DNA from 2 places in the Streptosporangium sp. NPDC004379 genome. Region 1 is predicted to be linked to the other one. Evidence: riboswitches for the same ligand, from Rfam matches in the RefSeq annotation. Region 1 holds a riboswitch; the other holds the start of a gene.

Evidence for each region. Region 1 has a riboswitch for thiamine pyrophosphate ahead of ACFYSC_RS16605 (purine-cytosine permease family protein). Riboswitches for the same ligand answer to the same signal wherever they lie in the genome.
Region 2: it holds a riboswitch for thiamine pyrophosphate, as region 1 does, so the genes downstream of both, ACFYSC_RS25020 (TenA family protein) here and ACFYSC_RS16605 (purine-cytosine permease family protein) in region 1, are expected to answer to the same signal.

The regions. Positions count from the first base shown of each region.
Region 1 is NZ_JBIAMC010000006.1:455,450-465,662, forward strand. It holds gene ACFYSC_RS16580 (CNNM domain-containing protein) at 1-161, opposite strand, end outside; gene ACFYSC_RS16585 (LCP family protein) at 865-1,845, shown strand; gene ACFYSC_RS16590 (GPP34 family phosphoprotein) at 1,923-2,555, shown strand; gene ACFYSC_RS16595 (rhodanese-like domain-containing protein) at 2,659-2,991, shown strand; gene ACFYSC_RS16600 (VOC family protein) at 3,113-3,499, opposite strand; TPP riboswitch at 3,946-4,059, shown strand; gene ACFYSC_RS16605 (purine-cytosine permease family protein) at 4,047-5,438, shown strand; gene ACFYSC_RS16610 (methylated-DNA--[protein]-cysteine S-methyltransferase) at 5,547-6,128, opposite strand; gene ACFYSC_RS16615 (PAS domain S-box protein) at 6,265-8,133, shown strand; gene ACFYSC_RS16620 (ATP-binding protein) at 8,289-8,744, shown strand; gene ACFYSC_RS16625 (hypothetical protein) at 8,878-9,045, opposite strand; gene ACFYSC_RS16630 (response regulator transcription factor) at 9,312-10,007, shown strand; gene ACFYSC_RS16635 (sensor histidine kinase) at 10,143-10,213, shown strand, end outside.
Region 2 is NZ_JBIAMC010000012.1:111,438-121,650, forward strand. It holds gene ACFYSC_RS24995 (sensor histidine kinase) at 1-166, shown strand, start outside; gene ACFYSC_RS25000 (response regulator transcription factor) at 163-831, shown strand; gene ACFYSC_RS25005 (TetR/AcrR family transcriptional regulator) at 1,007-1,567, shown strand; gene ACFYSC_RS25010 (SDR family oxidoreductase) at 1,657-2,688, shown strand; gene ACFYSC_RS25015 (glycosyltransferase family 39 protein) at 2,642-4,099, opposite strand; gene ACFYSC_RS25020 (TenA family protein) at 4,198-4,878, opposite strand; TPP riboswitch at 4,969-5,064, opposite strand; gene ACFYSC_RS25025 (nitroreductase/quinone reductase family protein) at 5,080-5,985, opposite strand; gene ACFYSC_RS25030 (NUDIX domain-containing protein) at 6,570-7,061, shown strand; gene ACFYSC_RS25035 (NAD-dependent protein deacetylase) at 7,269-8,087, shown strand; gene ACFYSC_RS25040 (LacI family DNA-binding transcriptional regulator) at 8,245-9,294, opposite strand; gene ACFYSC_RS25045 (phytanoyl-CoA dioxygenase family protein) at 9,556-10,213, shown strand, end outside.

The DNA.
Region 1 (10,213 bases):
CCCGTCACCTCCAGCGCGCGCCGGGCCGCGGCGTCACCGGCGTCGGCCTGTTCACGCAGCGCGGTCCGGTCGGCGGCGACGAACGCGAACTCCTGGGCGACGAAGAAGCCGGTGGCGACGGTGAGGAGAAGTACGGCCAGCAGACCGAGAGCCGTGTTCACAGAGCGGCTCTCCCGGTCGGATCAGCGGTTCCCGTGCCTGCGCACGGGCCGGTACTCCATGGGTCCGGAGTGGACACGATCATCCTTTCGAGCAGAGGTCATCCTCTACCGTAACGATCCGTGAGGGGGTTGGTGTTTCCGGATCGGCCGACGATTGCTTTACCGGTGGTTATGTACCGTCTGGGTACTTCTGTATGACCAAACCTTGGGGACGTGCTTCGCGGGCCGGGGCCGGGACGTAGCGTCGATAATGGCCTCTCATCGCGAGCTGGAGAAGTGGCGGGGATACGACGTGGGTGACGCGCAGGACGACGACGACCGCACGCGTGCGATGCGGCCGCCGCCCGCCGAGCCGTGGCGCGCGGCGGGGCAGCCCGCCCACCCGGTTCCGGGGCGGAGCCGTACGCCCCACGACCAGGGCGGAGGCCGTACGGCCCGCGACCGGGACCCCGGCCGTGCCGCCGGGCCTCCCGGGACTTCCGGACCTGCCGGATTCTCCGGGCCCGCCGGGACTTCCACGCCTGCCGGGCCTCCCGGACCCGCCGGGTCCGGGCCGGGGGATGTCACGGCCCCCCGGAGGACCTCGCGGGTCTACGGCAAGGCCAGGGAGGGCTCGGAGCCGGTCAGGTCGCTCTCCGGCCCGCCGTCGCCCTCCGCCGGGCCCGCGGACGCCGGTCCCCCCGACAGGAAAGGCGGCTCCCGGATGCCAGGCACCACCTGGAGACCGAAACGACCCGGCAGGCTGGCGGTGCGGATCCTCGCCGGTCTGGTCGTCGTGCTGCTGGTGCTCGGCGTCGTCGGCTTCTTCGTGATCAACTCGCGGCTGAAGGAGATCGACGCGCTCGGCGACTACGCCGGCCGGCCGGACGACACCCCCGGCACCAACTGGCTGCTGGTCGGCTCCGACAGCCGCGAGGGCCTGACCAAGGCCCAGCGCAAGAAGTTCGCCACCGGCCGCGCGTTCGGCCGCCGTACCGACACGATGATGCTGCTGCACATCCCCGACGGTGACGGCCGGCCGACCCTGGTCAGCCTGCCCCGTGACTCGTACGTGCCGATCGACGGGCACGGCAGCGACAAGCTGAACGCCGCCTACGCCTACTCCGACGGCGGCCCCAAGCTGCTGGCCAAGACCGTCGAGAAGGTCACCGGCCTGCGCATCGACCACTACATGGAGATCGGCTTCGGCGGATTCGTGGGCATCGTGGACGCCATCGGCGGCGTCGACATCAACGTCAAGCAGGACATCAAGGACCCCAAGGCCGGGATCGACCTGAAGAAGGGGGTGCAGACGATGGACGGCGGGACCGCCCTCGGCTACGTCCGCACCCGCGCCACCGGCGGCATCCCCGACTTCGAGCGGACCCAGCGCCAGCGGCAGTTCTTCTCCGCGGTGGTGAAGAAGGCGTCCGGCCCCGGCGTCCTGCTCAACCCCTTCCGCTCCTTCCCGCTCGCGCTGAGCGCCACCGACGCGGTGGCCGTCGGTGAGGAGACCGGCGCCTTCGACCTGCTCTCCCTCGGGCTGGCCATGGGCGACAACCCGGTCACCACGATCGTCCCGGTCGCGTCCTTCCCCAAGGTCAACGGGCAGGACGTCGCCAAGTGGGACAGCCAGCGGGCGCTGCGCATGTTCCGGGCGCTGGCCGAGGACAAGCCCGTCCCCAAGGACGCCATGGGCAAGTGACGCGCCCTTCCCGCCCGGCGTGACACCGGGCGGGAAGGGCTCCGCGTCCGCGGGGTCCCGGACGTAGGGTCCGGATCATGACGACTATCGCCGAGGAAGTCCTCCTCCTCGCGCTCAGCGAGCGGGAGGGCGCACAGCTGGTCGGCTCGACCGACCTGGACATCGCACTCGGAGGCGCTCTGCTGGCCGAGCTGGCGGCCGGCGGTCGCGTCGGCCTGGACGGTAAGAAGGTCACCGTCCTCGACCCCACCCCCCTCGGAGACGAGGAGGCGGACGCGGCGCTGGCCCGGATCGCCGCCGAGAACAGGTCGCACAAGCCCGACGGATGGGTCTACAAGCTCCGTTCGGGCAAGCTCCGCGAACGTCTGCTCACCCGGCTGGCCGAGCGCGGCGTGCTGGACGAGGAACGGTCGAAGATCCTGGGGATCTTCCCCCGCACCCGCCACCCGGAGCGCGACCCGAGCGTGGAGCGGGCCGTGCGCGACCGCGTCCTGAGCGTCCTGGACGGAGTCGCGCCCGACGAGCGGACGGCGGCGCTGATCGCCGTCCTGCACGCGGCCAAGATCGACCGCAAGGCGTTCCCCGACGTGGACCGGCGGCGCTTCAAGGAGATCGCCCGGGACCACTGGGTGGGCGACGCCGTCTCGAAGACCATCGACTCCGTCAACATCGCCGTCATGACGGCGACGACGACCACCACCGTGACCTAGCCCGCGTCCGTACGGCCCGCGTCCGTAGGGCCCGCGTCCGTACGGCCCGCGTCCGGGGCCGGTTGGGCCGCTTCCGGCCCAACCCGGGGACGGACTTGGGACAATGGGCGTCATGACTGTTCCTGAGGTCGAAGCACAGGCCGTCCCCGACGGAGCGTTCCTGCTCGATGTGCGCGAGAACGACGAGTGGTGGGCGGGGCACGCGCCCACGGCCGTCCACATCCCGCTCGGGGAGCTCCAGGCCCGGGCCGGTGAGGTGCCGTCGGACGCGCCCGTCTACGTGATCTGCCGATCCGGCGGCCGGTCGGCGCACGCCGCCGCCTGGCTCAACCACGTCGGCCGGGACGCGATCAACGTCGGTGGCGGCATGCAGGCGTGGGGAGGAGCGGGCCTGCCGATGGTGAGCGAGAGCGGCCGGGACCCGTTCGTGGCCTGACCCGCCGGTCCGGGGCCGGTCCGGTCGCGTCGATCACGGGATCACGCGGCCGGGCCGGCCCCGCCGCGGTTCACCGTCCGGCCGATCCGTCACGGCTCACCCCGCCCGGCCCGAGCACGGCTCACCGTCCGGCATCCTGGGGATACCAGCGCAGCTCGACGGTGTTGCCGTCCGGGTCCCGCACGTACACCGACTGCGCGGTGCCACGCGCGCCGAACCGGGGGACCGGCCCCTCCAGCACGGTGAGGACGCCGGAATCGATCACCTCCTGCCAGTCCACGGGATCCACGACGAGGCAGATGTGGTCCACGTTGGACTCACCGCGCGGACGTTCGACCAGATCGATGATGGTGGACTCGTCGACCCGTACCGACGGGAAGGGCGCCTCACCCGCTCGCCACTCCGCGACCCGCTCCTCCTCAAGGCCGAGGGTCCCCGAGTAGAACTCCAGTGCCCGCTCGGCGTCCCGCACGTTGAGCACCAGATGGTCGAAGGCTTTCACCCGCATCGATGATCTCCTCTGCTGACTGTTCCGTCTGAATCGTAGGGCGGCTCAGCCGCGTGCGGTCGGCGGCGGCGGGTGAGGTCCTGCCACGGGTGCCGAAGGTGAGGCGGTGATCGCCGAGAGGCCCAGCCACGACCTGGTGGCCGAGCAGGGGTGGTCAACGTGTGTGGCCGTCATCTTCTCTCCGGTCGTCGGATGTCGCGGGCCGAGGGGACAGGGCCTGCGGCGCGCTTCGGGACCTCCGTCACGTGGTCAAGGGTGGGCGAACACCGATCAATGAGTCCAACGCATACTTTTCATCACGATCAATCTGAATCGACGATCGCTGGGCAGGTCCGCGGCAACCGAGGCCGTCGTCGCGATGCGCTCCGTGTTCTCCCGGTCCGGGCCTCCATCCGGCCCGCCGTGACTGTGCGCCCTCTCATGCGGCAATATGAGGGCGCTAGTCGCACAGCCAACGCGGGAGCTCGGGGCGCCGGGCTGAGAGGGCAGCACAGCCGCTGCCGACCGCATGAACCTGTCCGGGTAATGCCGGCGTAGGGAGCGTTTCGTGACATCCGATGTCATCGGTTCCAAGCATGCCGAGGCCCCCCTCACCCTCGACCAGGCCCCGCCCAAGACGCTCGGCGCGCTCGACCAGGGCGCGTTCTGGGCCAACCTGGGCGTCAGCCTGCTCGGCTTCTCCTTCGCCCTCTTCCTGATCGACCCCCTGCTCGACGGCGACGCGCTCACCCTGCCCGCGGCGCTGCTCGCCTCGCTCGTCGGCAGCCTGGTCGGCACCGCGATGGTCGGCCTCGCCGCGGTGCCGGGCGCGCAGACGGGCCGGCCCGCGATGGTGCTGCTGCGCGGCCTGTTCGGGGCGAGGCTCTCCTACGTCCCCACCGTCCTCAACATCGTCCAGATGATCGGCTGGGGCGCGTTCGAGCTCTGGGTCGTCGCGATGGGCGCCCAGGCGATCTTCGGGCCGTCCGTGCCGTACGCGGTCTGGGCGGTCGCCGCCGGGGCGCTGACGACGGCGCTGACCCTCTATCCGCTGGGCGCCATCCGGCTGCTGCGGAGGTTCGTCACCGCCGGCGTGGTCGTGTCGGTCGTCTGGTTCGCGGTGGTCTTCCTCCGCGACACCCCCGTCCAGACCGGCGGGTCCTGGCACAACTTCGCCCCCGCGGTGGACTTCGTGGTCGCCCTGTCGGTGTCGTGGGTGCCGGTCGCGGCGGACTACGCCCGGCACTCGCGGTCCAGCCGCGCGGCCTTCACCGGCGTGGTCGGCGGCTACACGATCGCCCAGGTGGCGTGCCTGGCAGTCGGCGTCTACGCGGTGGCGCTCGCCGGCCACGCCGCGGTGGGCGAGAACCCGACCACGGTGTTCGCCCCGTTCGTGGCGGCGCCGCTCGGGGCGCTGTTCTTCGGGATCCTGGTGCTGCGCGAGTCCGACCAGTCGTTCGCGAACGTCTACTCCACGGCGATGTCGCTGCAGAACCTGCTGCCCAGGGTGGACCGGAGGGTCTTCTCCGTGGCCATCGGCGTGCTGACCACCGCCATCGCCCTCGTCATCGACGTCAACTCCTACCAGGCGTTCCTCGGCATCATCGGCGCGGTGTTCGTCCCGATGTTCGGCGTGCTGGCGGTCGACTACTTCCTGCTCGGCCGCGGCCGGAACTGGGACACCTCCGAGACAGCCCCCTCCCGCCTGCTCATGGTGGTCCCGTGGGTGCTCGGCTTCGCCACCTGGTGGCTGCTCGCCGCGCCCTCGACGGTGTCGTGGTGGGCGGCCGTCTGGGACGCCGCCAGGAAGGCCCTCGGCTTCACCACCCAGCCGTGGATGAGCGCGTCCGTCGGGTCCTTCCTCGTCGCGGGCCTGGTGACCCTGGCCGTCGGCAGGCTCGCCCGGCGGCCGGGCCCGGCCTCTCCCTCTCCCGCCCCGGCCCCGGACCGCACCCGGTGACCGGCCCCGTACGCGATGACCGGCCGTACGCGGTGACCGGCCCCGTACGCGATGACCGGTCGCCCTTCTGAGCGGGTGCGGGGCCCTCGCCCCGCGCCCGCGGGCCGCCTACGGGCCGAGGGGCGGGCGCCCCGCGCCCCGCTCGACGCGCAGCAGCCGTTCCTTGGCGACCGGTCCGCCGGCGTAGCCGCCGAGGACGGTCTCGCTCTCGACCACCCGGTGACAGGGAACGATCACGCACACCGGGTTGCCGCCCAGCGCGTTGCCGACCGCGCGCAGCGCCCGGGGCCTGCCGATCCGCTCGGCGATCTCCCGGTACGTGGTCACCGTGCCGTACGGGACCGTGAGCATCTTCTGCAGCACCGTCCGGGCGAACGGCGTGGCGAGCCGCAGGTCGATCGAGACGGTGAAGGTGCGCAGCCGCCCGGAGAAGTAGGCGTCCAGCTCCCGGCGGACCGGGTCGATCCGCCGGGGGTCGCCCCCGATGAACGAGCTGACCTCGTTGCTGACGCGCTCGAAGACGACGTTCTCGTCCTCGTAGCTGCACGCCACCACGCCCCGGCCCGTCACGGCGAGGACGAGGCGTCCCACCGGCCCGTCGAGCGTGCCGAACGCGACATCCGGGGAGGTTTTCCCCACGTATGTGGGCGAGGTCACCCGCAGCAGTGCGTCGATGTCGCCGGATGACATGGCCCCACCCTTTCGCTGTCCGAGCGTGTTCAGGTGCGCGGTGACGGCAGCGTATCGGACGGATCCTCCCAACGGGTGTCAGCACATGCGGACGAAAGTGCCAAGATCAGGCCGGTTGACGCGGCACTATTGGTGTGTGGGTGACAGCAGGGGGTGTGACGACGGCATCGGCCGCGCGGTCGTCGCGAGCGCGCCCAACGCGATCGTCGCCCTCGACCGCGACCAGACGGTCCTCAGCTGGAACGCCGCCGCCGAGCGGCTGTTCGGCTGGACGGCGGCCGAGCTGCTCGGCCGCCGCGCCCCGATGGTCCCCGAGGAGCTGACCGCCGAGCACAACGCCGTCCTGGAGCGGGTCCGGACCGGCGGCCAGGTGTCGCTGCGGACCAAACGGTTCCGCCGCGACGGCGCCCTCCTCGACGTGCGGGTCGACACCAGCGCGCTGCGGTCCTCCGCCGGGGCCCTGCTCGGCTACGTCAGCGTCTACCACCTGGCACGCGACGACGAGAGCGCCCACGACGGAGCCGCCCGGCGGGCGCAGCTCGTCCGCAGGCTCACCGACGTGGTCGCCGACATCAACGCCGAGCGGGAGCTGCCCGCCGTGCTCGACCGGATCGCGGCCAGTCTCACCGAGCTGACCGGCGCCGACGCGGGCGGCTTCGTGCTGATCGAGGGCGACCGGCTCCGGCTGGTGGCCACCCACCGGCTGCCGGAGTCCATGCGCGGCTCCACCGCCGACCTGCGCTCCAGCCTCGTCGGCAAGCTCCTGCGCACCGGCCGGACCGTGATGCTGGAGACCGGCGAGCAGGCCGCGCTGGACGAGCTGATCTGGTCGCGGCTGCCCGGCCTGCACACGATCGCGCTCGGACTGGCGGCGGTGGGCGGCCGGCCGTACGGCGCGCTGTACGCGCTGTTCGCCAAGCGCAAGGCCAGCCACCTGGAGCTGGAGCTGCTGGAGCTGCTGGCCGGGCACGCCGGGATCGCCGCCGGCAACGCCCTGGCCTACCAGGAGGCGGTGTGGCAGCGGGCCCACGAGCGGGCCGTGTTCGACGCCGGCGCCGACGGCATCGCGGTACTCGACGGGCTGGGCCGCGTCACCCGGTGGAACCCGGCGGCGGCCGGGCTGACCGGGCTCACGGCGGCCGACGTGATCGGCGGGCCGCCGCCGTTCCCGCTGCCGGAGCCCGGTGACAAGCTCACCCTGCAGCTCCCCTCGGGGGCCTGGCTGGAGGTGCTCCGCGCGGAGATCCCGGAGACCGGGGAGACCGTGGTCGACTTCCGCGACATCACCCGCGCCAAGGAGCTGGAGGAGGCCAAGGACCTCTTCCTGGCCACCACCAGCCACGAGCTGCGCACCCCGATCACGGTGGTGCGGGGGTTCGCCGGCACGCTCGACGCCCGCTGGGACAGCATGACCGAGGCCGAGCGCCGGTCGGCCGTGCACACCATCGCCGAGCGGGCGCGCTCCCTCGGCCAGCTCATGGACCACCTGCTGCTGGGCTCCCGGGCCGGCACCCGCGAGCTCACGCTCCGGATCGAGGCCCTCGACATGGGCGCGCTGATCCGTGCCGCCACACTGGGCCTCCCGGTGCTGTCGGACCTCCACCACGTCGAGGTCGATGTGGCCCCTGACCTGCCCCCGGTCTCCGGCGACGCCCTGGCGACCGATATCGTGCTGGGGCAGCTCCTGGAGAACGCGTTCAAGTACTCACCGGACGGCGGTCTCATCAGGGTCGCGGCTTGGCGGGAAGGTGACCGGGTGGTGGTGGTCGTGGACGACGAGGGCGTGGGCATCGCGCCCGCCAGCCGTGAGCGGGTGTTCGAGCGGTTCGTCCAGGTGGACGGCGGTGACCGCCGCAGGTTCGGCGGAGTCGGCCTCGGCCTGTACATCGTGCGCAGTCTGGCCCGCGCCCAGGGCGGCGAGGTGACGGCGCACGAGAGTCCGGGAGGGGGCACCCGCATGCGGCTCTCCCTGTCCATCGCCGGCACGCCGGGCGCCTATACCTGACCGACACACCGGTGTGGTCACGACCCGGTAACGGATGCGCTGAACTATCGTCGAATGTGCACAAGCCGTAATCGAGGCGCGGTTTCTAAGACCATCTAACGGGGCATTTCGGTCGTAGTAGGTGTGTTCCTGAGGGGGAACGGGGAAACGGGGAGGTGAGTGCGTCGAGCGTCGTCCTGTTGCCGTATGCACCGTCCAGCGTCGCTGTCGCACGCCAACGTCTCTGCTCTGACCTGCAGGAATGGGGGGTCTACGAGACCGCCATCGACGACGCGGTCCTCGTGGTGAGCGAACTGCTGAGCAACGCGCTCCGGCACGCGCACCCGCTGCCGTCCGGTCAGGTCATGGTCGCCTGGCGATGGTCCGGGGGATGCGTCGAGGTTGCGGTGAGTGACGGAGGAGCCGCCACCGAGCCCCGCGCCGGACGGCCCACCCTCTCCTCCCTGGGCGGCCGCGGTCTCGGCATCGTCGAGTACGTCGCCGAGCACTGGGGCGTCAGGCACGAGGGGGAGATCACCACGGTCTGGGCGCTCGTCACCACCGTCACCGTCACCGATGCGGACACCGGCCAGGGGTCCGTCCCCGAGCCCGCGCTGCGGGAGTGCGGGTAGGACCGTTCTGTCCGGCCGCTCACCGTTTGTCCGTCCAGCCGTTCACCGGCAGACCGTCCCCGGCCCACCGGCGGAGACATCCGTACGGCCCGGCCACGGCCCCGGATGTGGCGGGCGGCTCATGCCGGGGCGGTCACTTCGAGAGCCGGCTCACGACCGTGACCACGGCCACCACCGCGAACGCCACCACCGCCAGCACGAGTACGAACTTCAGCAGCCCGAACAGCGCGGGCAGCACGAGCGCGAACACGACGTAAAGCGCCAGCAGGACGCCCAGGACCGCCATCACGGTACGAGTCATGAGATCAACGGTACGCGGGGTGCGGGTTCCACGGGGGCGGCGAGGATAACGATCCGCTCTCCCCGATCTTCGTGAACCCCACCAAATCCTCACGAACGCTCCCAGATTCTCGTGAACGCTCCCTGACCCTTGCGGAACTCTCTCCGATCCTTGCGACCTCCCCCTGAGCCTCGTGAACGTTCCCTGACCCTTGCGAACTCCCCCGGTTCTTACGGACCGGTGACGCGGGCGCGGCCGGCGGCCCACGCGGGCCTACCGTGGACGTCATGAGCGCGCGCATTCTGGTGGTCGACGACGACCCCACGGTGGCCGAGGTCGTGGTCCGCTATCTCGAACGCGACGGCCACCGGGTGGAGTGCGTCTCCGACGGCGCCGAGGCACTCCGCCGGGCGCTGTCCGATCCGCCGGACCTGATGGTGCTCGACCTGATGCTGCCGAAGATGGACGGTCTCACCGTCTGCCGGAAGCTCCGCGAGCGCCGCCCGATCCCCGTGATCATGCTGACCGCGCTGGGCGAGGAGATCGACCGGGTGGCCGGCCTGGAGATCGGCGCCGACGACTACGTCACCAAGCCGTTCAGCCCCCGGGAGCTGGCCCTGCGGGTGCGGTCCGTGCTGCGGCGGGGACGCGGCGCCGCCGCGGCGGCCGGGACCGGCGTGCTCCGGGACGGCGACCTCGTCGTCGACGTCGACGCCCACGAGGTACGGCTCGGCGGCGCCGAGGTGACGCTGACCACCCGCGAGTTCGACCTGCTGGCCCACCTCATGCGCAACCCCCGCCAGGCGTTCGGCCGCGCGGCCCTGCTCGACCAGGTCTGGGGCTGGTCCTTCGGCGACTCCTCCACGGTGACCGTGCACGTCCGCCGTCTCCGCGAGAAGATCGAACCGGACCCGGCCGCACCCCGGCGCATCGTCACGGTGTGGGGCGTCGGCTACCGTTTCGAGCCCACGCCGGAGGTGTGACCCCCGTGTTCCCGCCTGCCGTACCGACTTCGTGGTCCTTCACCCGATCCACGCCGGAGGTGTGACCCCCGTGTTCCCGCCTGCCGTACCGACCCCGTGGTCCTCCACCCGTCCCACGCCCGAGGGGTGATCCCCGTGCTCCCCGAGATCCTGGTCATCGTCCCGGTCACCGCGGGACTCGGTCTGCTGGTGGCGCTGGCCGGCCT
Region 2 (10,213 bases), on a different contig from region 1:
GGACCGGACCGGATCGGAGGCCGGTTCCGGCCTCGGCCTGTCGATCGTCGCGGCCGTCGTCGGCGCGTACGGCGGACGTCTGGAGTTGCTCGCCCGGCCGGAAGGCGGCCTGCGGGTCGCCGTCTCGGTGCCGTCCGCGCCCGCGCCGGCGGGTGCCGCCGTATGAGGATCCTGGTCGTCGAGGACGCCCGCGCGCTGGCCGACGTCCTGGCGGAGGGTCTGCGCGACCGGGGCATGGCCGTGGACACGGCCCACGACGGTCTGGCCGCCGCCGCCAAACTCGATCTCAACGCCTACGACGTGGTCGTCCTCGACCGCGACCTGCCCGGCATCCACGGCGACACGCTCTGCCACATGATCACCGAACGCGCCGACCGCCCCATGGTCCTGATGCTCACCGCGGCCGGCTCACCGGGGGACAGGGTCAGCGGCCTGACCCTGGGAGCCGACGACTACCTCGCCAAGCCGTTCCACTTCCCCGAACTCGTCCTGCGGATCCAGGCCCTGGCCCGGCGACGCCCTTCCGCCCGCCCGCGGACGCTGCGCGCGGCCGGCATCGAACTCGACGCCGCACGCCACGTCGCCATCCGCGACGGCCGTCCCCTCGATCTCTCGCCCAAGGAGTTCGCCCTCCTCGAAGCCCTCCTGAGCGTCGCCCCCGCTTTCCTCAGCGCCGAGGCCCTCCTGGAGCGGGTCTGGGATGAGAACGCCGACCCCTTCACCAACACCGTGACCGTGACCGTCGGCCGTCTGCGCCGCAAGCTGGGTGACCCGTCACCCATCACCACGAGACCCGGCGTGGGCTACCGCATCACCGATCCGGCGGGTTAGCGCGGGCCGGCGCCGCCCGGACCCGGGAGGGGAACGGGGCCGGACGGCACGGCGCGGAATCGGGCGGCGGACCACGGGACCGGGCGCCGGCCGTGCCGTGGGCGGAAGGGTCACCCATCGGTTCCGCCTGTCCGTGCCCTTGCCAAGAATCGGCAGACCGGTCTATTTTCATCCCGTGGGTCAGAAAGGTGAGGAGACGCGCGGACGCCTGCTGGACGCCACCCGGGACCTGATCGAGACCGGGGGCTACTTCGGGACCGGGCTGAACCAGGTGATCGCGGCCAGCGGCACGCCCCGGGGCTCCCTGTACTTCCACTTCCCCGGCGGCAAGGACCAGCTGGTCGGCGAGTCCGTACGGCGGGCGGGCGAGGAGATCGGCCTGGCGCTGCGCGCGCTGGCGGAGTCGTCGTCCGGCACCCGCGGCATGGTCGCCGGGATGCTGGCGTTCCTGGGCGACCGGCTGGAGGAGTCGGGGTGGCGCAAGGGCTGCCCGGTGGCGACGGTGGCGCTGGAGACGGCGGCCACGAGCGACCCGCTCCAGCGGGTCTGCGCCGAGGTCTACGACTCCTGGGAGGAGGGGCTGCGCCGGCGCCTGGCCGCCGAGGGGCATCCCGAGCCCGCCGACACCGCCGTCACCGTCCTCGCCCTGATCGAGGGCGCGCTGCTGCTGGCCAGGGCCCACCGGAGCCGCGACCCGCTGGAGCGCGTCGCCCGCCGGATCGAGGCGCTGCTGTAGCCCGGACACCGTCCCGCGAGGGCCCGCTTCCCGGCGGGCCTTCTTTTCGGCCAAAAAATATGTAGACCGATCTATTTACAAGGAGTGTCATGACCTCTCATCCGCCCGACTCGGTCGTCTTCGGCGCCGCCGGCTTCATCGGACGGTCCCTCGTCGCCGAGCTGCTGCGCCAGGGACGCCGGGTGGCCGCCGCGGTGCGCGGGCCGGGAGACCGGCTGACCTCACGGCTGGCCGGGCAGGGGGTGGACACCGCGGGACTGACCGTCGTCACCTGCGACATCACCGCGCCGGGGCTGGGGATCACCGGCCTTTCCGGGGTCCGCGACATCTACAACACCGCCGCCCGCTTCGCCTTCGGCATGGACGTGGCGGAGGCGCGGCTCGCCAACGTCACCGGCGCGGTCAACGTGACCGAGTGGGCCGCGGCCCGGACCGGCCTGCGCCGCCTGGTCCACGTCAGCGGCTACCGCGTCAGCGGGGTGGAGCCGGACTACCGGAGGCTGGGCGCGTACGAGGCGTCCAAGGCCGAGGGGGACGCGGCGGTCCGCCGCCGGGCCCGCGAGCTGGACGTCCCCCTGACGATCGTCAACCCCGCCACGGTGATCGGTCCCGGCCAGTTCATCGGCCTGGCCTCGCTGGTCCACGACCTGTGGCGGGGGCGGCTGCCGCTCCTGCCCGGCGGCCCCGGCGTCTTCGTCCCGGTCGTGGACGCCGGCCACCTCGCCCGTTTCATGGCCGCGGTTCCCGAGCACGAGGAGACAGCGGGCAGGGCGTACTGGGTGCTCGACGACGACACGCCCGAGCTGCCGGAGCTGGTCGCGCTGCTCGCCTCCCACCTGGGGGTTCACGCCCCGCGCCGGTCGATCCCGGTCTGGCTGCTGCGGCGGCTGCCCCGGGCGCTGACCGGGGCCGACCCGGAGACGCTGTCGTTCCTGTCGGGCGACCGCTACGACACGGCCCCGGCGCGGGCCTTCGCCGAGCGGGCGGGGCTGCGCATGCCGCCGGTGGAACAGGCGCTGCGGCGCTGGGCCGACGATCTGGTGGCCGCCCGCTTCGGCGCCGGTACGGCCGGCACTACCGGCGGGCGGCGCGCGGGGGGCGTTCGAGCAGGAGGACGGTGACGCCGCGCAGCGGCCAGGTCCGGGTCACGGTGAACCGCTCCCTGAGCAGCGTGTCGATCTTGGGGATCATCGCCGGGGCCACGCCGTTCCTGGACGGCAGCGCGGTCCCGGGGCGGACCGCCCGTCCGAAGTCGCTCCGGACGAGCCAGACCCGCTCCCCCGCCGCGTCGCCGGAACGCCTCTCGGGCGGCATGGCCCCGTAACGGGTCAGGCCCTGGCGTGCCCAGGGCACCACGTAGACGGTCCGGTCGCCGACCTCGCGCTGCGCGGCGACGATCCCGGCGGCGACGCGGTAGCTCACCTGGTGCCCCGGCTCGGTGCGCAGCAGGACCTGCTGCCGGGCCCCCAGCGCCACGGCCGCGCAGAGCCCGGCCACCAGTACGGCACGCGGCAGGCGGGCCGCCCCCAGCCCGGCGAGCAGCGCGAAGGCGGGCGCGGCGAACAGGACGTACCGGGAGCTGTACACCGGGGTGACCAGGTGGGACACCGCGACCAGGACCGGCATCGGCAGCACGCCCCACACCACCGCCCCCGCGGCGAAGGCCCGGAGCGCGGGATCACCCGCGGGCGGCCCGGCGGCCTCCCGGTCGCCGTTCCCCCGCCTTCCCCGCAGGAGCAGGACCGCCGCCGAGACCAGCCCGGCCAGGGCGACGGCCCAGCCGAGGAGCACGGCCGGCAGGTCCCCCGGCTCGGGCTGCGGCTGCCAGCCGGTGATCGCGCTGCGGACCAGGACGACGTTCTCCCATCCCGGCGCCTCCAGCCAGTTGACCTGCCCCACCTGCCCGGCCGAGATCGCCGCGACGGCGAGCGTGACCGGCGAGCCCAGCGCCAGCCACCGCAGGCAGCGCCGGGAGACGACCAGGTGGGCCGGGAGGGACAGCACCGCGAAGAGATGCGTGCAGGGCAGCAGCGCGACGGACAGGACATAGCGGCCCCAGCGCCCGGTCTCCAGCGCCCGGTGCAGGCACCAGAAGGAGAAGACCGCGGCGGCGACGGCCAGCGTGTACGGCCTGGCCTCCTGCCCGAAGCGGGAGATCGCCGGCAGCGCGAGCAGGACGGCTCCCGCGACCACTCCGGCGCGGACGCCTCCGAGCCGGCGGCCCAGATCGGCGAGCAGCCCGGTGGCGGCGGCCACCGCCAGCGCGGAGGGCAGCCGCAGCCACCAGTCGGCCGTGCCCGCCCGGGACCAGACGTACATCAGCAGGTAGTACGGCAGGAACACCGCGTCCCGTTCGCGGAGCGTCTCCCACAGCGTGTCCCAGGAGGTCACGGTCTGCGCGGTCGCCAGCTCGTCGGCCCACATCGAGGGGGCCCAGGAACCCGCGACCGTCAGCGCCAGCGCCACCGCCGCGAGGAGCAGCGGCAGCCACACCGGGGAGGCGGCCCGCCCGGCGCGGCCCCGGCGACCCACGCGATCCGCACTGTGCCCGCCGTCCGGACGGACCCGGTCTCCGGGGCGGGCGGGGTGACCCGTTCGGGGCTCGCCGTCCGGGCGAGGCTCCCGGCCGGCTATCCGAGCCACTGCCGGGTGGGCCAGGTCTCAAGCCGCCACGCGCTGTCCCAGAACATCCACTCGTACTCCGTCGCGCGGCGGAACGCCTCGTCCATGGCCTGGCGCGTCTCGGGGCCGGCGGCCCCGGCGAGCCGGTCGGTGATCGCCCTGATCTGCTCGACCGAGGCGGCGAAAGACTCGTCGGAGTAGGTGTCGATCCACGCCCGGTACGGGTGGCCGGCCACGCCCGCCGTACGGGCGAGGAGCGCGGTGCCGACGTCCTGGTACACCCAGAAGCACGGCAGCACCGCGGCGGCGAGCACGGGCAGGGGCTCCGCGAGGGCGGTCGCCTGGAGGAACGACGCGTAGGCCAGGCACGTCGGCGAGGTGGGGACCGCCGCCTCCTCCTCGGCGCTCACCCCGAACTCCTCCAGGTAGGAGGCGTGCAGGCCGCGCTCGACGGCCAGCGCCGTGTGCGCGCTCCGCGCGAAGAACATCGCGTCGCCGGGGTCGGCGGACCGCACCGAGGCCGCCGCCAGCGCCTTGGAGAACGCCGCCAGGTAACGGGCGTCCTGGACCATGTAGAACGCGAAACGCTCCCGGTCGAGGGTGCCGTCGCCGAGGGCGGCGTTGAACGGGTGGTCGTGGATCGCCTTGAGCAGCGTGGCGGTACGCGCCCAGATCTCCTCGCAGAACATCGTGTCCCCTCACTCACCGGGTCTCGGGGAGGGCGGGAGCCCGCGGGAGACCCGCGGGCGCCGCGCGCCGCGGCCGGCCGCGCCCGGGGACACGACCGGCGGTGACGTCCCTCCGCTAGTACGAACTAGGTCAGGTTCAACGGGTGTGATCTCAGCCCGGCGCACCGGGCACCCCGCGTCGCGGTAAACCGTAACAGAGCCTCAGGAGGCGGGCGGGACGGGAGGGAACGGCATCTCGGCCAGGACGGGGAGCAACGACTCCTCCTCATGGTCGAGGTGCGCGCTCAGCTCCTCCGACAGCCGGTCCAGCTCGGCGCGGAAACGGTCCGGGTCGTCGGCGGCGATGCCGTCCAGCAGGACGACCAGCTCGGCCTGGATGCGGGCGACCGTACGGTGCTCCTCGCGGAGCCGGTCGACGACGTCGCGCAGACGGGGGTGCCGGGCGGCGAGCATGGGGAGCATGTGCGCGTCCTCGTGGCCGTGGTGGGCCTCCAGGGACTGGCAGAACGCCAGGCAGTGCTGCCGCAGTTGCAGCCCCAGCCCCGGCGCGGGCGGCTCGCCCGGCCCCCGGTGGGCCGCCCGCGCGGCGAAGTGGGCGTCGGCCTCGGCGCGCACGTGCCGCAGCTGCGAGCGCAGCCAGGCGTGGATCCGCAGGAGCACGGCGGCGAGGTCGGTGACGTCGTGCGGGTCCTCGTCGGGCCCGGAGCGCCGCAGCATGACGACCGGCAGGGACCGCTCGACGCGGGCCTGGTAGTCGGCGTAGCCGGGGGCCGCGCGCACGGCGTGCTCGAACAACCGGTCCCGCTCCTCGCCCTCGGCGGGGACGGCGATCGCCCACTGCGTCTCGGTGCCGATCTCCACCCGCACCATGGGGTGGGCGAGCAGGTTGTGGTACCAGGCGGGGTGGCGGGGCGCGCCGCCGGCGGACGCGACGACCAGCAGCAGGTCGTCGTGGCGGACGTAGGCCAAGGGGACGGTGTGCTCGGCGCCGGACCGCGCGCCGGTGGTGGTCAGCAGGAGGAGGTCGCCACCCTCGAAGGGGCCGCCGACCTTCCCGCCGTTGGCCCGGAACTCCTCGATGATCGACTGGTTGAAGGACATGGGCATGCGGCGTGGGGGCCTTTCTCTCATGAGAACGCGAAGGTCGGGAACGCTGGGGTACTGCTGGGGTGCTGAGGACGCGCGGGTACGCGTGAGGAGACATGCGGAACCGCCCCGGACGACGTACGGGACCACCCCGGACGACATGCGGGACCTCGGCGGTCGCGGCGACGGCGTGCGGTGGAGGCCGGGGACGGCCGGAGTCACAGAGGCCGGAGGCGACCGGCGCACGGCAGGTGGCGCGCGGGGACGTCCGGTACGGCGCGGCGACGCCCGGTACGGCGCGCGGCGACGGTTACGTCAGATGCGGGACGCGGAGTGTGACCTCATGGCGGGATCCCTTCTGGAAGGTGCTCACCCGGCAGCCGACCGGCCCATCGCTCTTGGCCGGCGCCACGTGGCACGCCGACCATTACAACCATTCGGCGGTCGCCTGTCAACGGGACGATCACCTGAGCGGACTCCGGGTTCCCCGTGTCCGGGCGGCGGTCGTACGGCATCGGGCTCCCGGTCCGGCGACCGTGTCCGGGCGCGGCCGCACGGCATCGGGCTCCCGGTCCGGCGGCGGGACGGCCCGGTAGCCTCACCGCGTGACGACGACCAGGAACTCGCACTGCTCCTTCTGCGGCGCGGCCTACGCCCCCGGCCAGCCGTGGCCGCGGACCTGCCCGGCCTGCGGGAACACGAGCTACCTCAACCCGCTGCCGGTGGCGGTGATGCTGCTGCCGGTGGACGACGGACTCCTCGTGGTCCGCCGCGGCGTCGAGCCGCGCCTCGGGAGCCTCGCGCTGCCCGGCGGTTTCATCGACCTGGGCGAGTCGTGGCAGCAGGCGGCCGTCCGGGAGCTGCGGGAGGAGACGGGAGTCGTCGTCGACGCGGCCGATGTCCGGCTGTTCGACGTGCACAGCGCCCCGGACGGCACCGTGCTGGTCTTCGCCCTGGGGCCGCGGATCGGCGCGGCCGGGCTTCCGCCGGTCACACCCACCGCCGAGACCACGGAGTGGCTGGTCGCCGACGGCCCCCGGGAGCTGGCGTTCCCCCTGCACACGCGGGTCATGGCCGAGTACTTCGCCACCGGGTGACGCGCCGCCGGGCGATCCTGGCGGGTGCCGGGTGTGGTCCGGGCAGCCACGGGCGTGAGGCACCATGAAGGGGTGACGTGGAAGGTGGACGAGGGCCCCGGCGTCCCGACCGACGCCCTGCCCGGCACTCCGGGCGAGGCACCGGACGGCGACCGTAACCGCGGGCCGGCCGGTGCCCCGGACGGCGCGGCGAACCCCCGGTTCCGCATGCTCGCCGACCTCGTCGCCGACGGCGACGTGGTGGTGCTGAGCGGGGCCGGCCTGTCGACGGAGTCCGGCATCCCCGACTACCGCGGGGAGACCGGCCGCAGACGCCGGGCCGAGCCGATGACGTACCAGACGTTCGTCGGCAGCGCCGCGGCCCGGAGGCGATACTGGGCGCGCAGCCACCTGGGCTGGCGGCACATCGCCGACGCCCGCCCCAACGCCGGTCACCGGGCGGTCGCCGGTCTGCAGGAGCGCGGGCTGGTCGGCGGGATCATCACCCAGAACGTCGACGGCCTGCACCGCTCCGCCGGAGCGCGGGACGTGATCGAGCTGCACGGCGGCCTCGACCGCGTGCGCTGCCTGTCCTGCGGCCGGCGGACGTCCCGCCACGAGCTCGAACGACGCCTGGAAGAGGCCAACCCCGGCTGGTACGCGCACACCCGGACCGCCGTGATCAACCCCGACGGCGACGCCGTGCTCGACGACGACCTGATCGACGCCTTCCGGATCGTCGACTGCCGTGACTGCGGCGGCGTCCTCAAGCCCGACGTGGTGTTCTTCGGGGAGAACGTCCCCGCTCCCCGCGTCCAGGAGTGCTACGAACTGGTCGAGCGTGCGGGTCTCCTGCTGGTCCTCGGGTCCTCGCTGACCGTGATGTCGGGCTACCGGTTCGTACGGCGCGCCGCCGGGCACGGCATCCCCGTCGCGATCGTCAACCAGGGTCCGACCCGGGGCGACGGCGACGCCCTCCTGACGCTCGACGCGCCGCTCGGCCCCACCCTCACCGCTCTGGCCGCCGGGCTGGGCCCGGCACGGTGACACCCGGCCCGGCGTGTCCAAGCCCGGGCCGCCGTGTCCAAGCCCGGGCCGCCGTGTCCAAGCCCGGGTCGCCGTGTCCAAGCCCGGGTCGCCGTGTCCAAGCCCGGGTCGCCGTGTCCAAGCCCGGGTCGCCGTGTCCAAGCCCGGGTCGCCGTGTCTAGGCCCGGGTCGCCGCGCGGCGGCCGGCCGTACTCTCCCGGACCACGAGCCGGTGGGCCGCCACGATCCTGCGCGCCGGCCGCGGCTCCTCGGGCGCCGCGCCGCGCGCCGGTCGCCGCAGCCGGTCGGCCAGGCAGGACAGGGCCTGTCTGGCGATCTCCGGCTTGTCGGGGGCGATGGTGGTGAGGGACGGGGTGGCGTACCGGCCGTCCTCGATGTCGTCGAACCCGCAGACCGCGAGATCCCCCGGTACGGCCAGGCCGTGCTCCAGCGCCTCCCGCAGCGCGCCCAGCGCGAGCTGGTCGCTGAAGCAGAACACCGCGTCCGGGGCGTGCCCCTCCTCCAGCAGCCACCGCATCGCCCGCGCGCCGTCGGCGCGGTGCAGGGCGGTCACCGGCACCTCCAGCGCGGGGTCGCGGGGGATCCCGGCGGCGTCCAGCGCCTGCCGGTAGCCGGTCACCCGCTGCTCCGCCGTGCCGTTGGCCAGGTGCGGCTGCACGCCGACGGCCGCGATCCGGCGGCGGCCCAGTTCGATCAGGTGCCGGGTGGCGTCGGCGGCGGCCGCGACGGAGTCCACGCTCACGTGGTCGATCAGCCCGGCGGCGTCCTGCTCGCCGAGCAGGACCAGCGGCACGGCGTCGGCGCGCCGCCGCAGGTCGGCCGGGGACAGGCTCCAGGGGCTCATGATCAGTCCGTCGACGATCTGCCCCTGCATGTCGTCGAGCAGCCGCCGCTCGCGGTCGGGGTCGCCGTCGGTCTGGTCCACGAGCAGCGTCCAGGAGTGCTCCTGGGCCTCCTGGACCAGCAGGGACGCCAGCTCGCCGAAGTACGGCGAGTCGATCTCGGGGATGACCAGTCCGATCAGTCCCGACCGGCCGGCGCGCAGCTGACGCGCCGCCGCGTTGGGGCGGTACTGCAGCTCCTCCAGCGCCTGCCGCACCCGGCGGCGGGTCTCCGGGGCGACCAGCGGGAAGTCGTTGACCACGTTCGACACCGTGCGCACGGACACCCCGGCCCGCGCCGCCACGTCCTTCAGGCTCGCACCCACGGCTCCGCCTCCCCTCCCGCTCACCGGCCGCGCCCGCGCCGCCGTGTCCGGCCCGGTCCGGAACGGGCCGGTCCCGCTCCCGCGCGGCGCCGTCCCGGCGGTCCACCGCCGCGCCGCTCCCGTCGCCGCACGGCGCCGCTCCACCGCCGCGCACTTCCGGTACGGCGGGCCGCGACCGGACGACCTTGATCCAGCTAATCACTCTTGCAACGTTGCAAACAACGGGAGAGGATGATCCGGAACCGGCCGAGGAGGAGGACCATGGCGGAGACGACGAACCCCGTGCCCGCGCGGGATCGGGAATCGGCGGCGGACCGGCGGCCGGAGGCCGTCCCGGAGGGATGGCGGAACGCCGGGGTGAGCGAGGCCGACGTCGCGACCGCGCTCGGCGACCTCCACCGCGACGGGATCACCGCCCGCGCGGGCGCCTTCACCGCCGAGTGGGCCGACCGGATGCGGGAGGACATCGACACGGCGTTCCGCGAGGCGCTCGCCCGTCCGAGCGGCGCGGTGGGACGCGGCCCCAACCGCTACTACGTCGAGATCCACCCCGAGCAGATGCGCGGCTTCGTCGACCTGGTCACCCACCCGTGGGTCACCGCGGTCTGCGAGGCGGTGCTCGGCCCCCGGTACGAGATCGTCGAGCTGGGCTTCGACGTGCCCCTGCCCGGGGCGGTCGGCCAGCCCTGGCACCGCGACTTCCCGATGCCCGAGGAGACCAGGGCGCACCGGCGGCTCACCTCGCTGGCGTTCAACCTGACCGCCGTGGACACCGAACCGGACATGGGGCCGTTCGAGATCGCCCCGGGTACGCAGTGGGACCACGGCGAATCGTTCGAGCACGGCATGTTCCCGCCCCGTGACGCCTATCCCCGCTACCAGGAACGCGCGGTGCGGAAACATCCGCGGCGCGGCGACG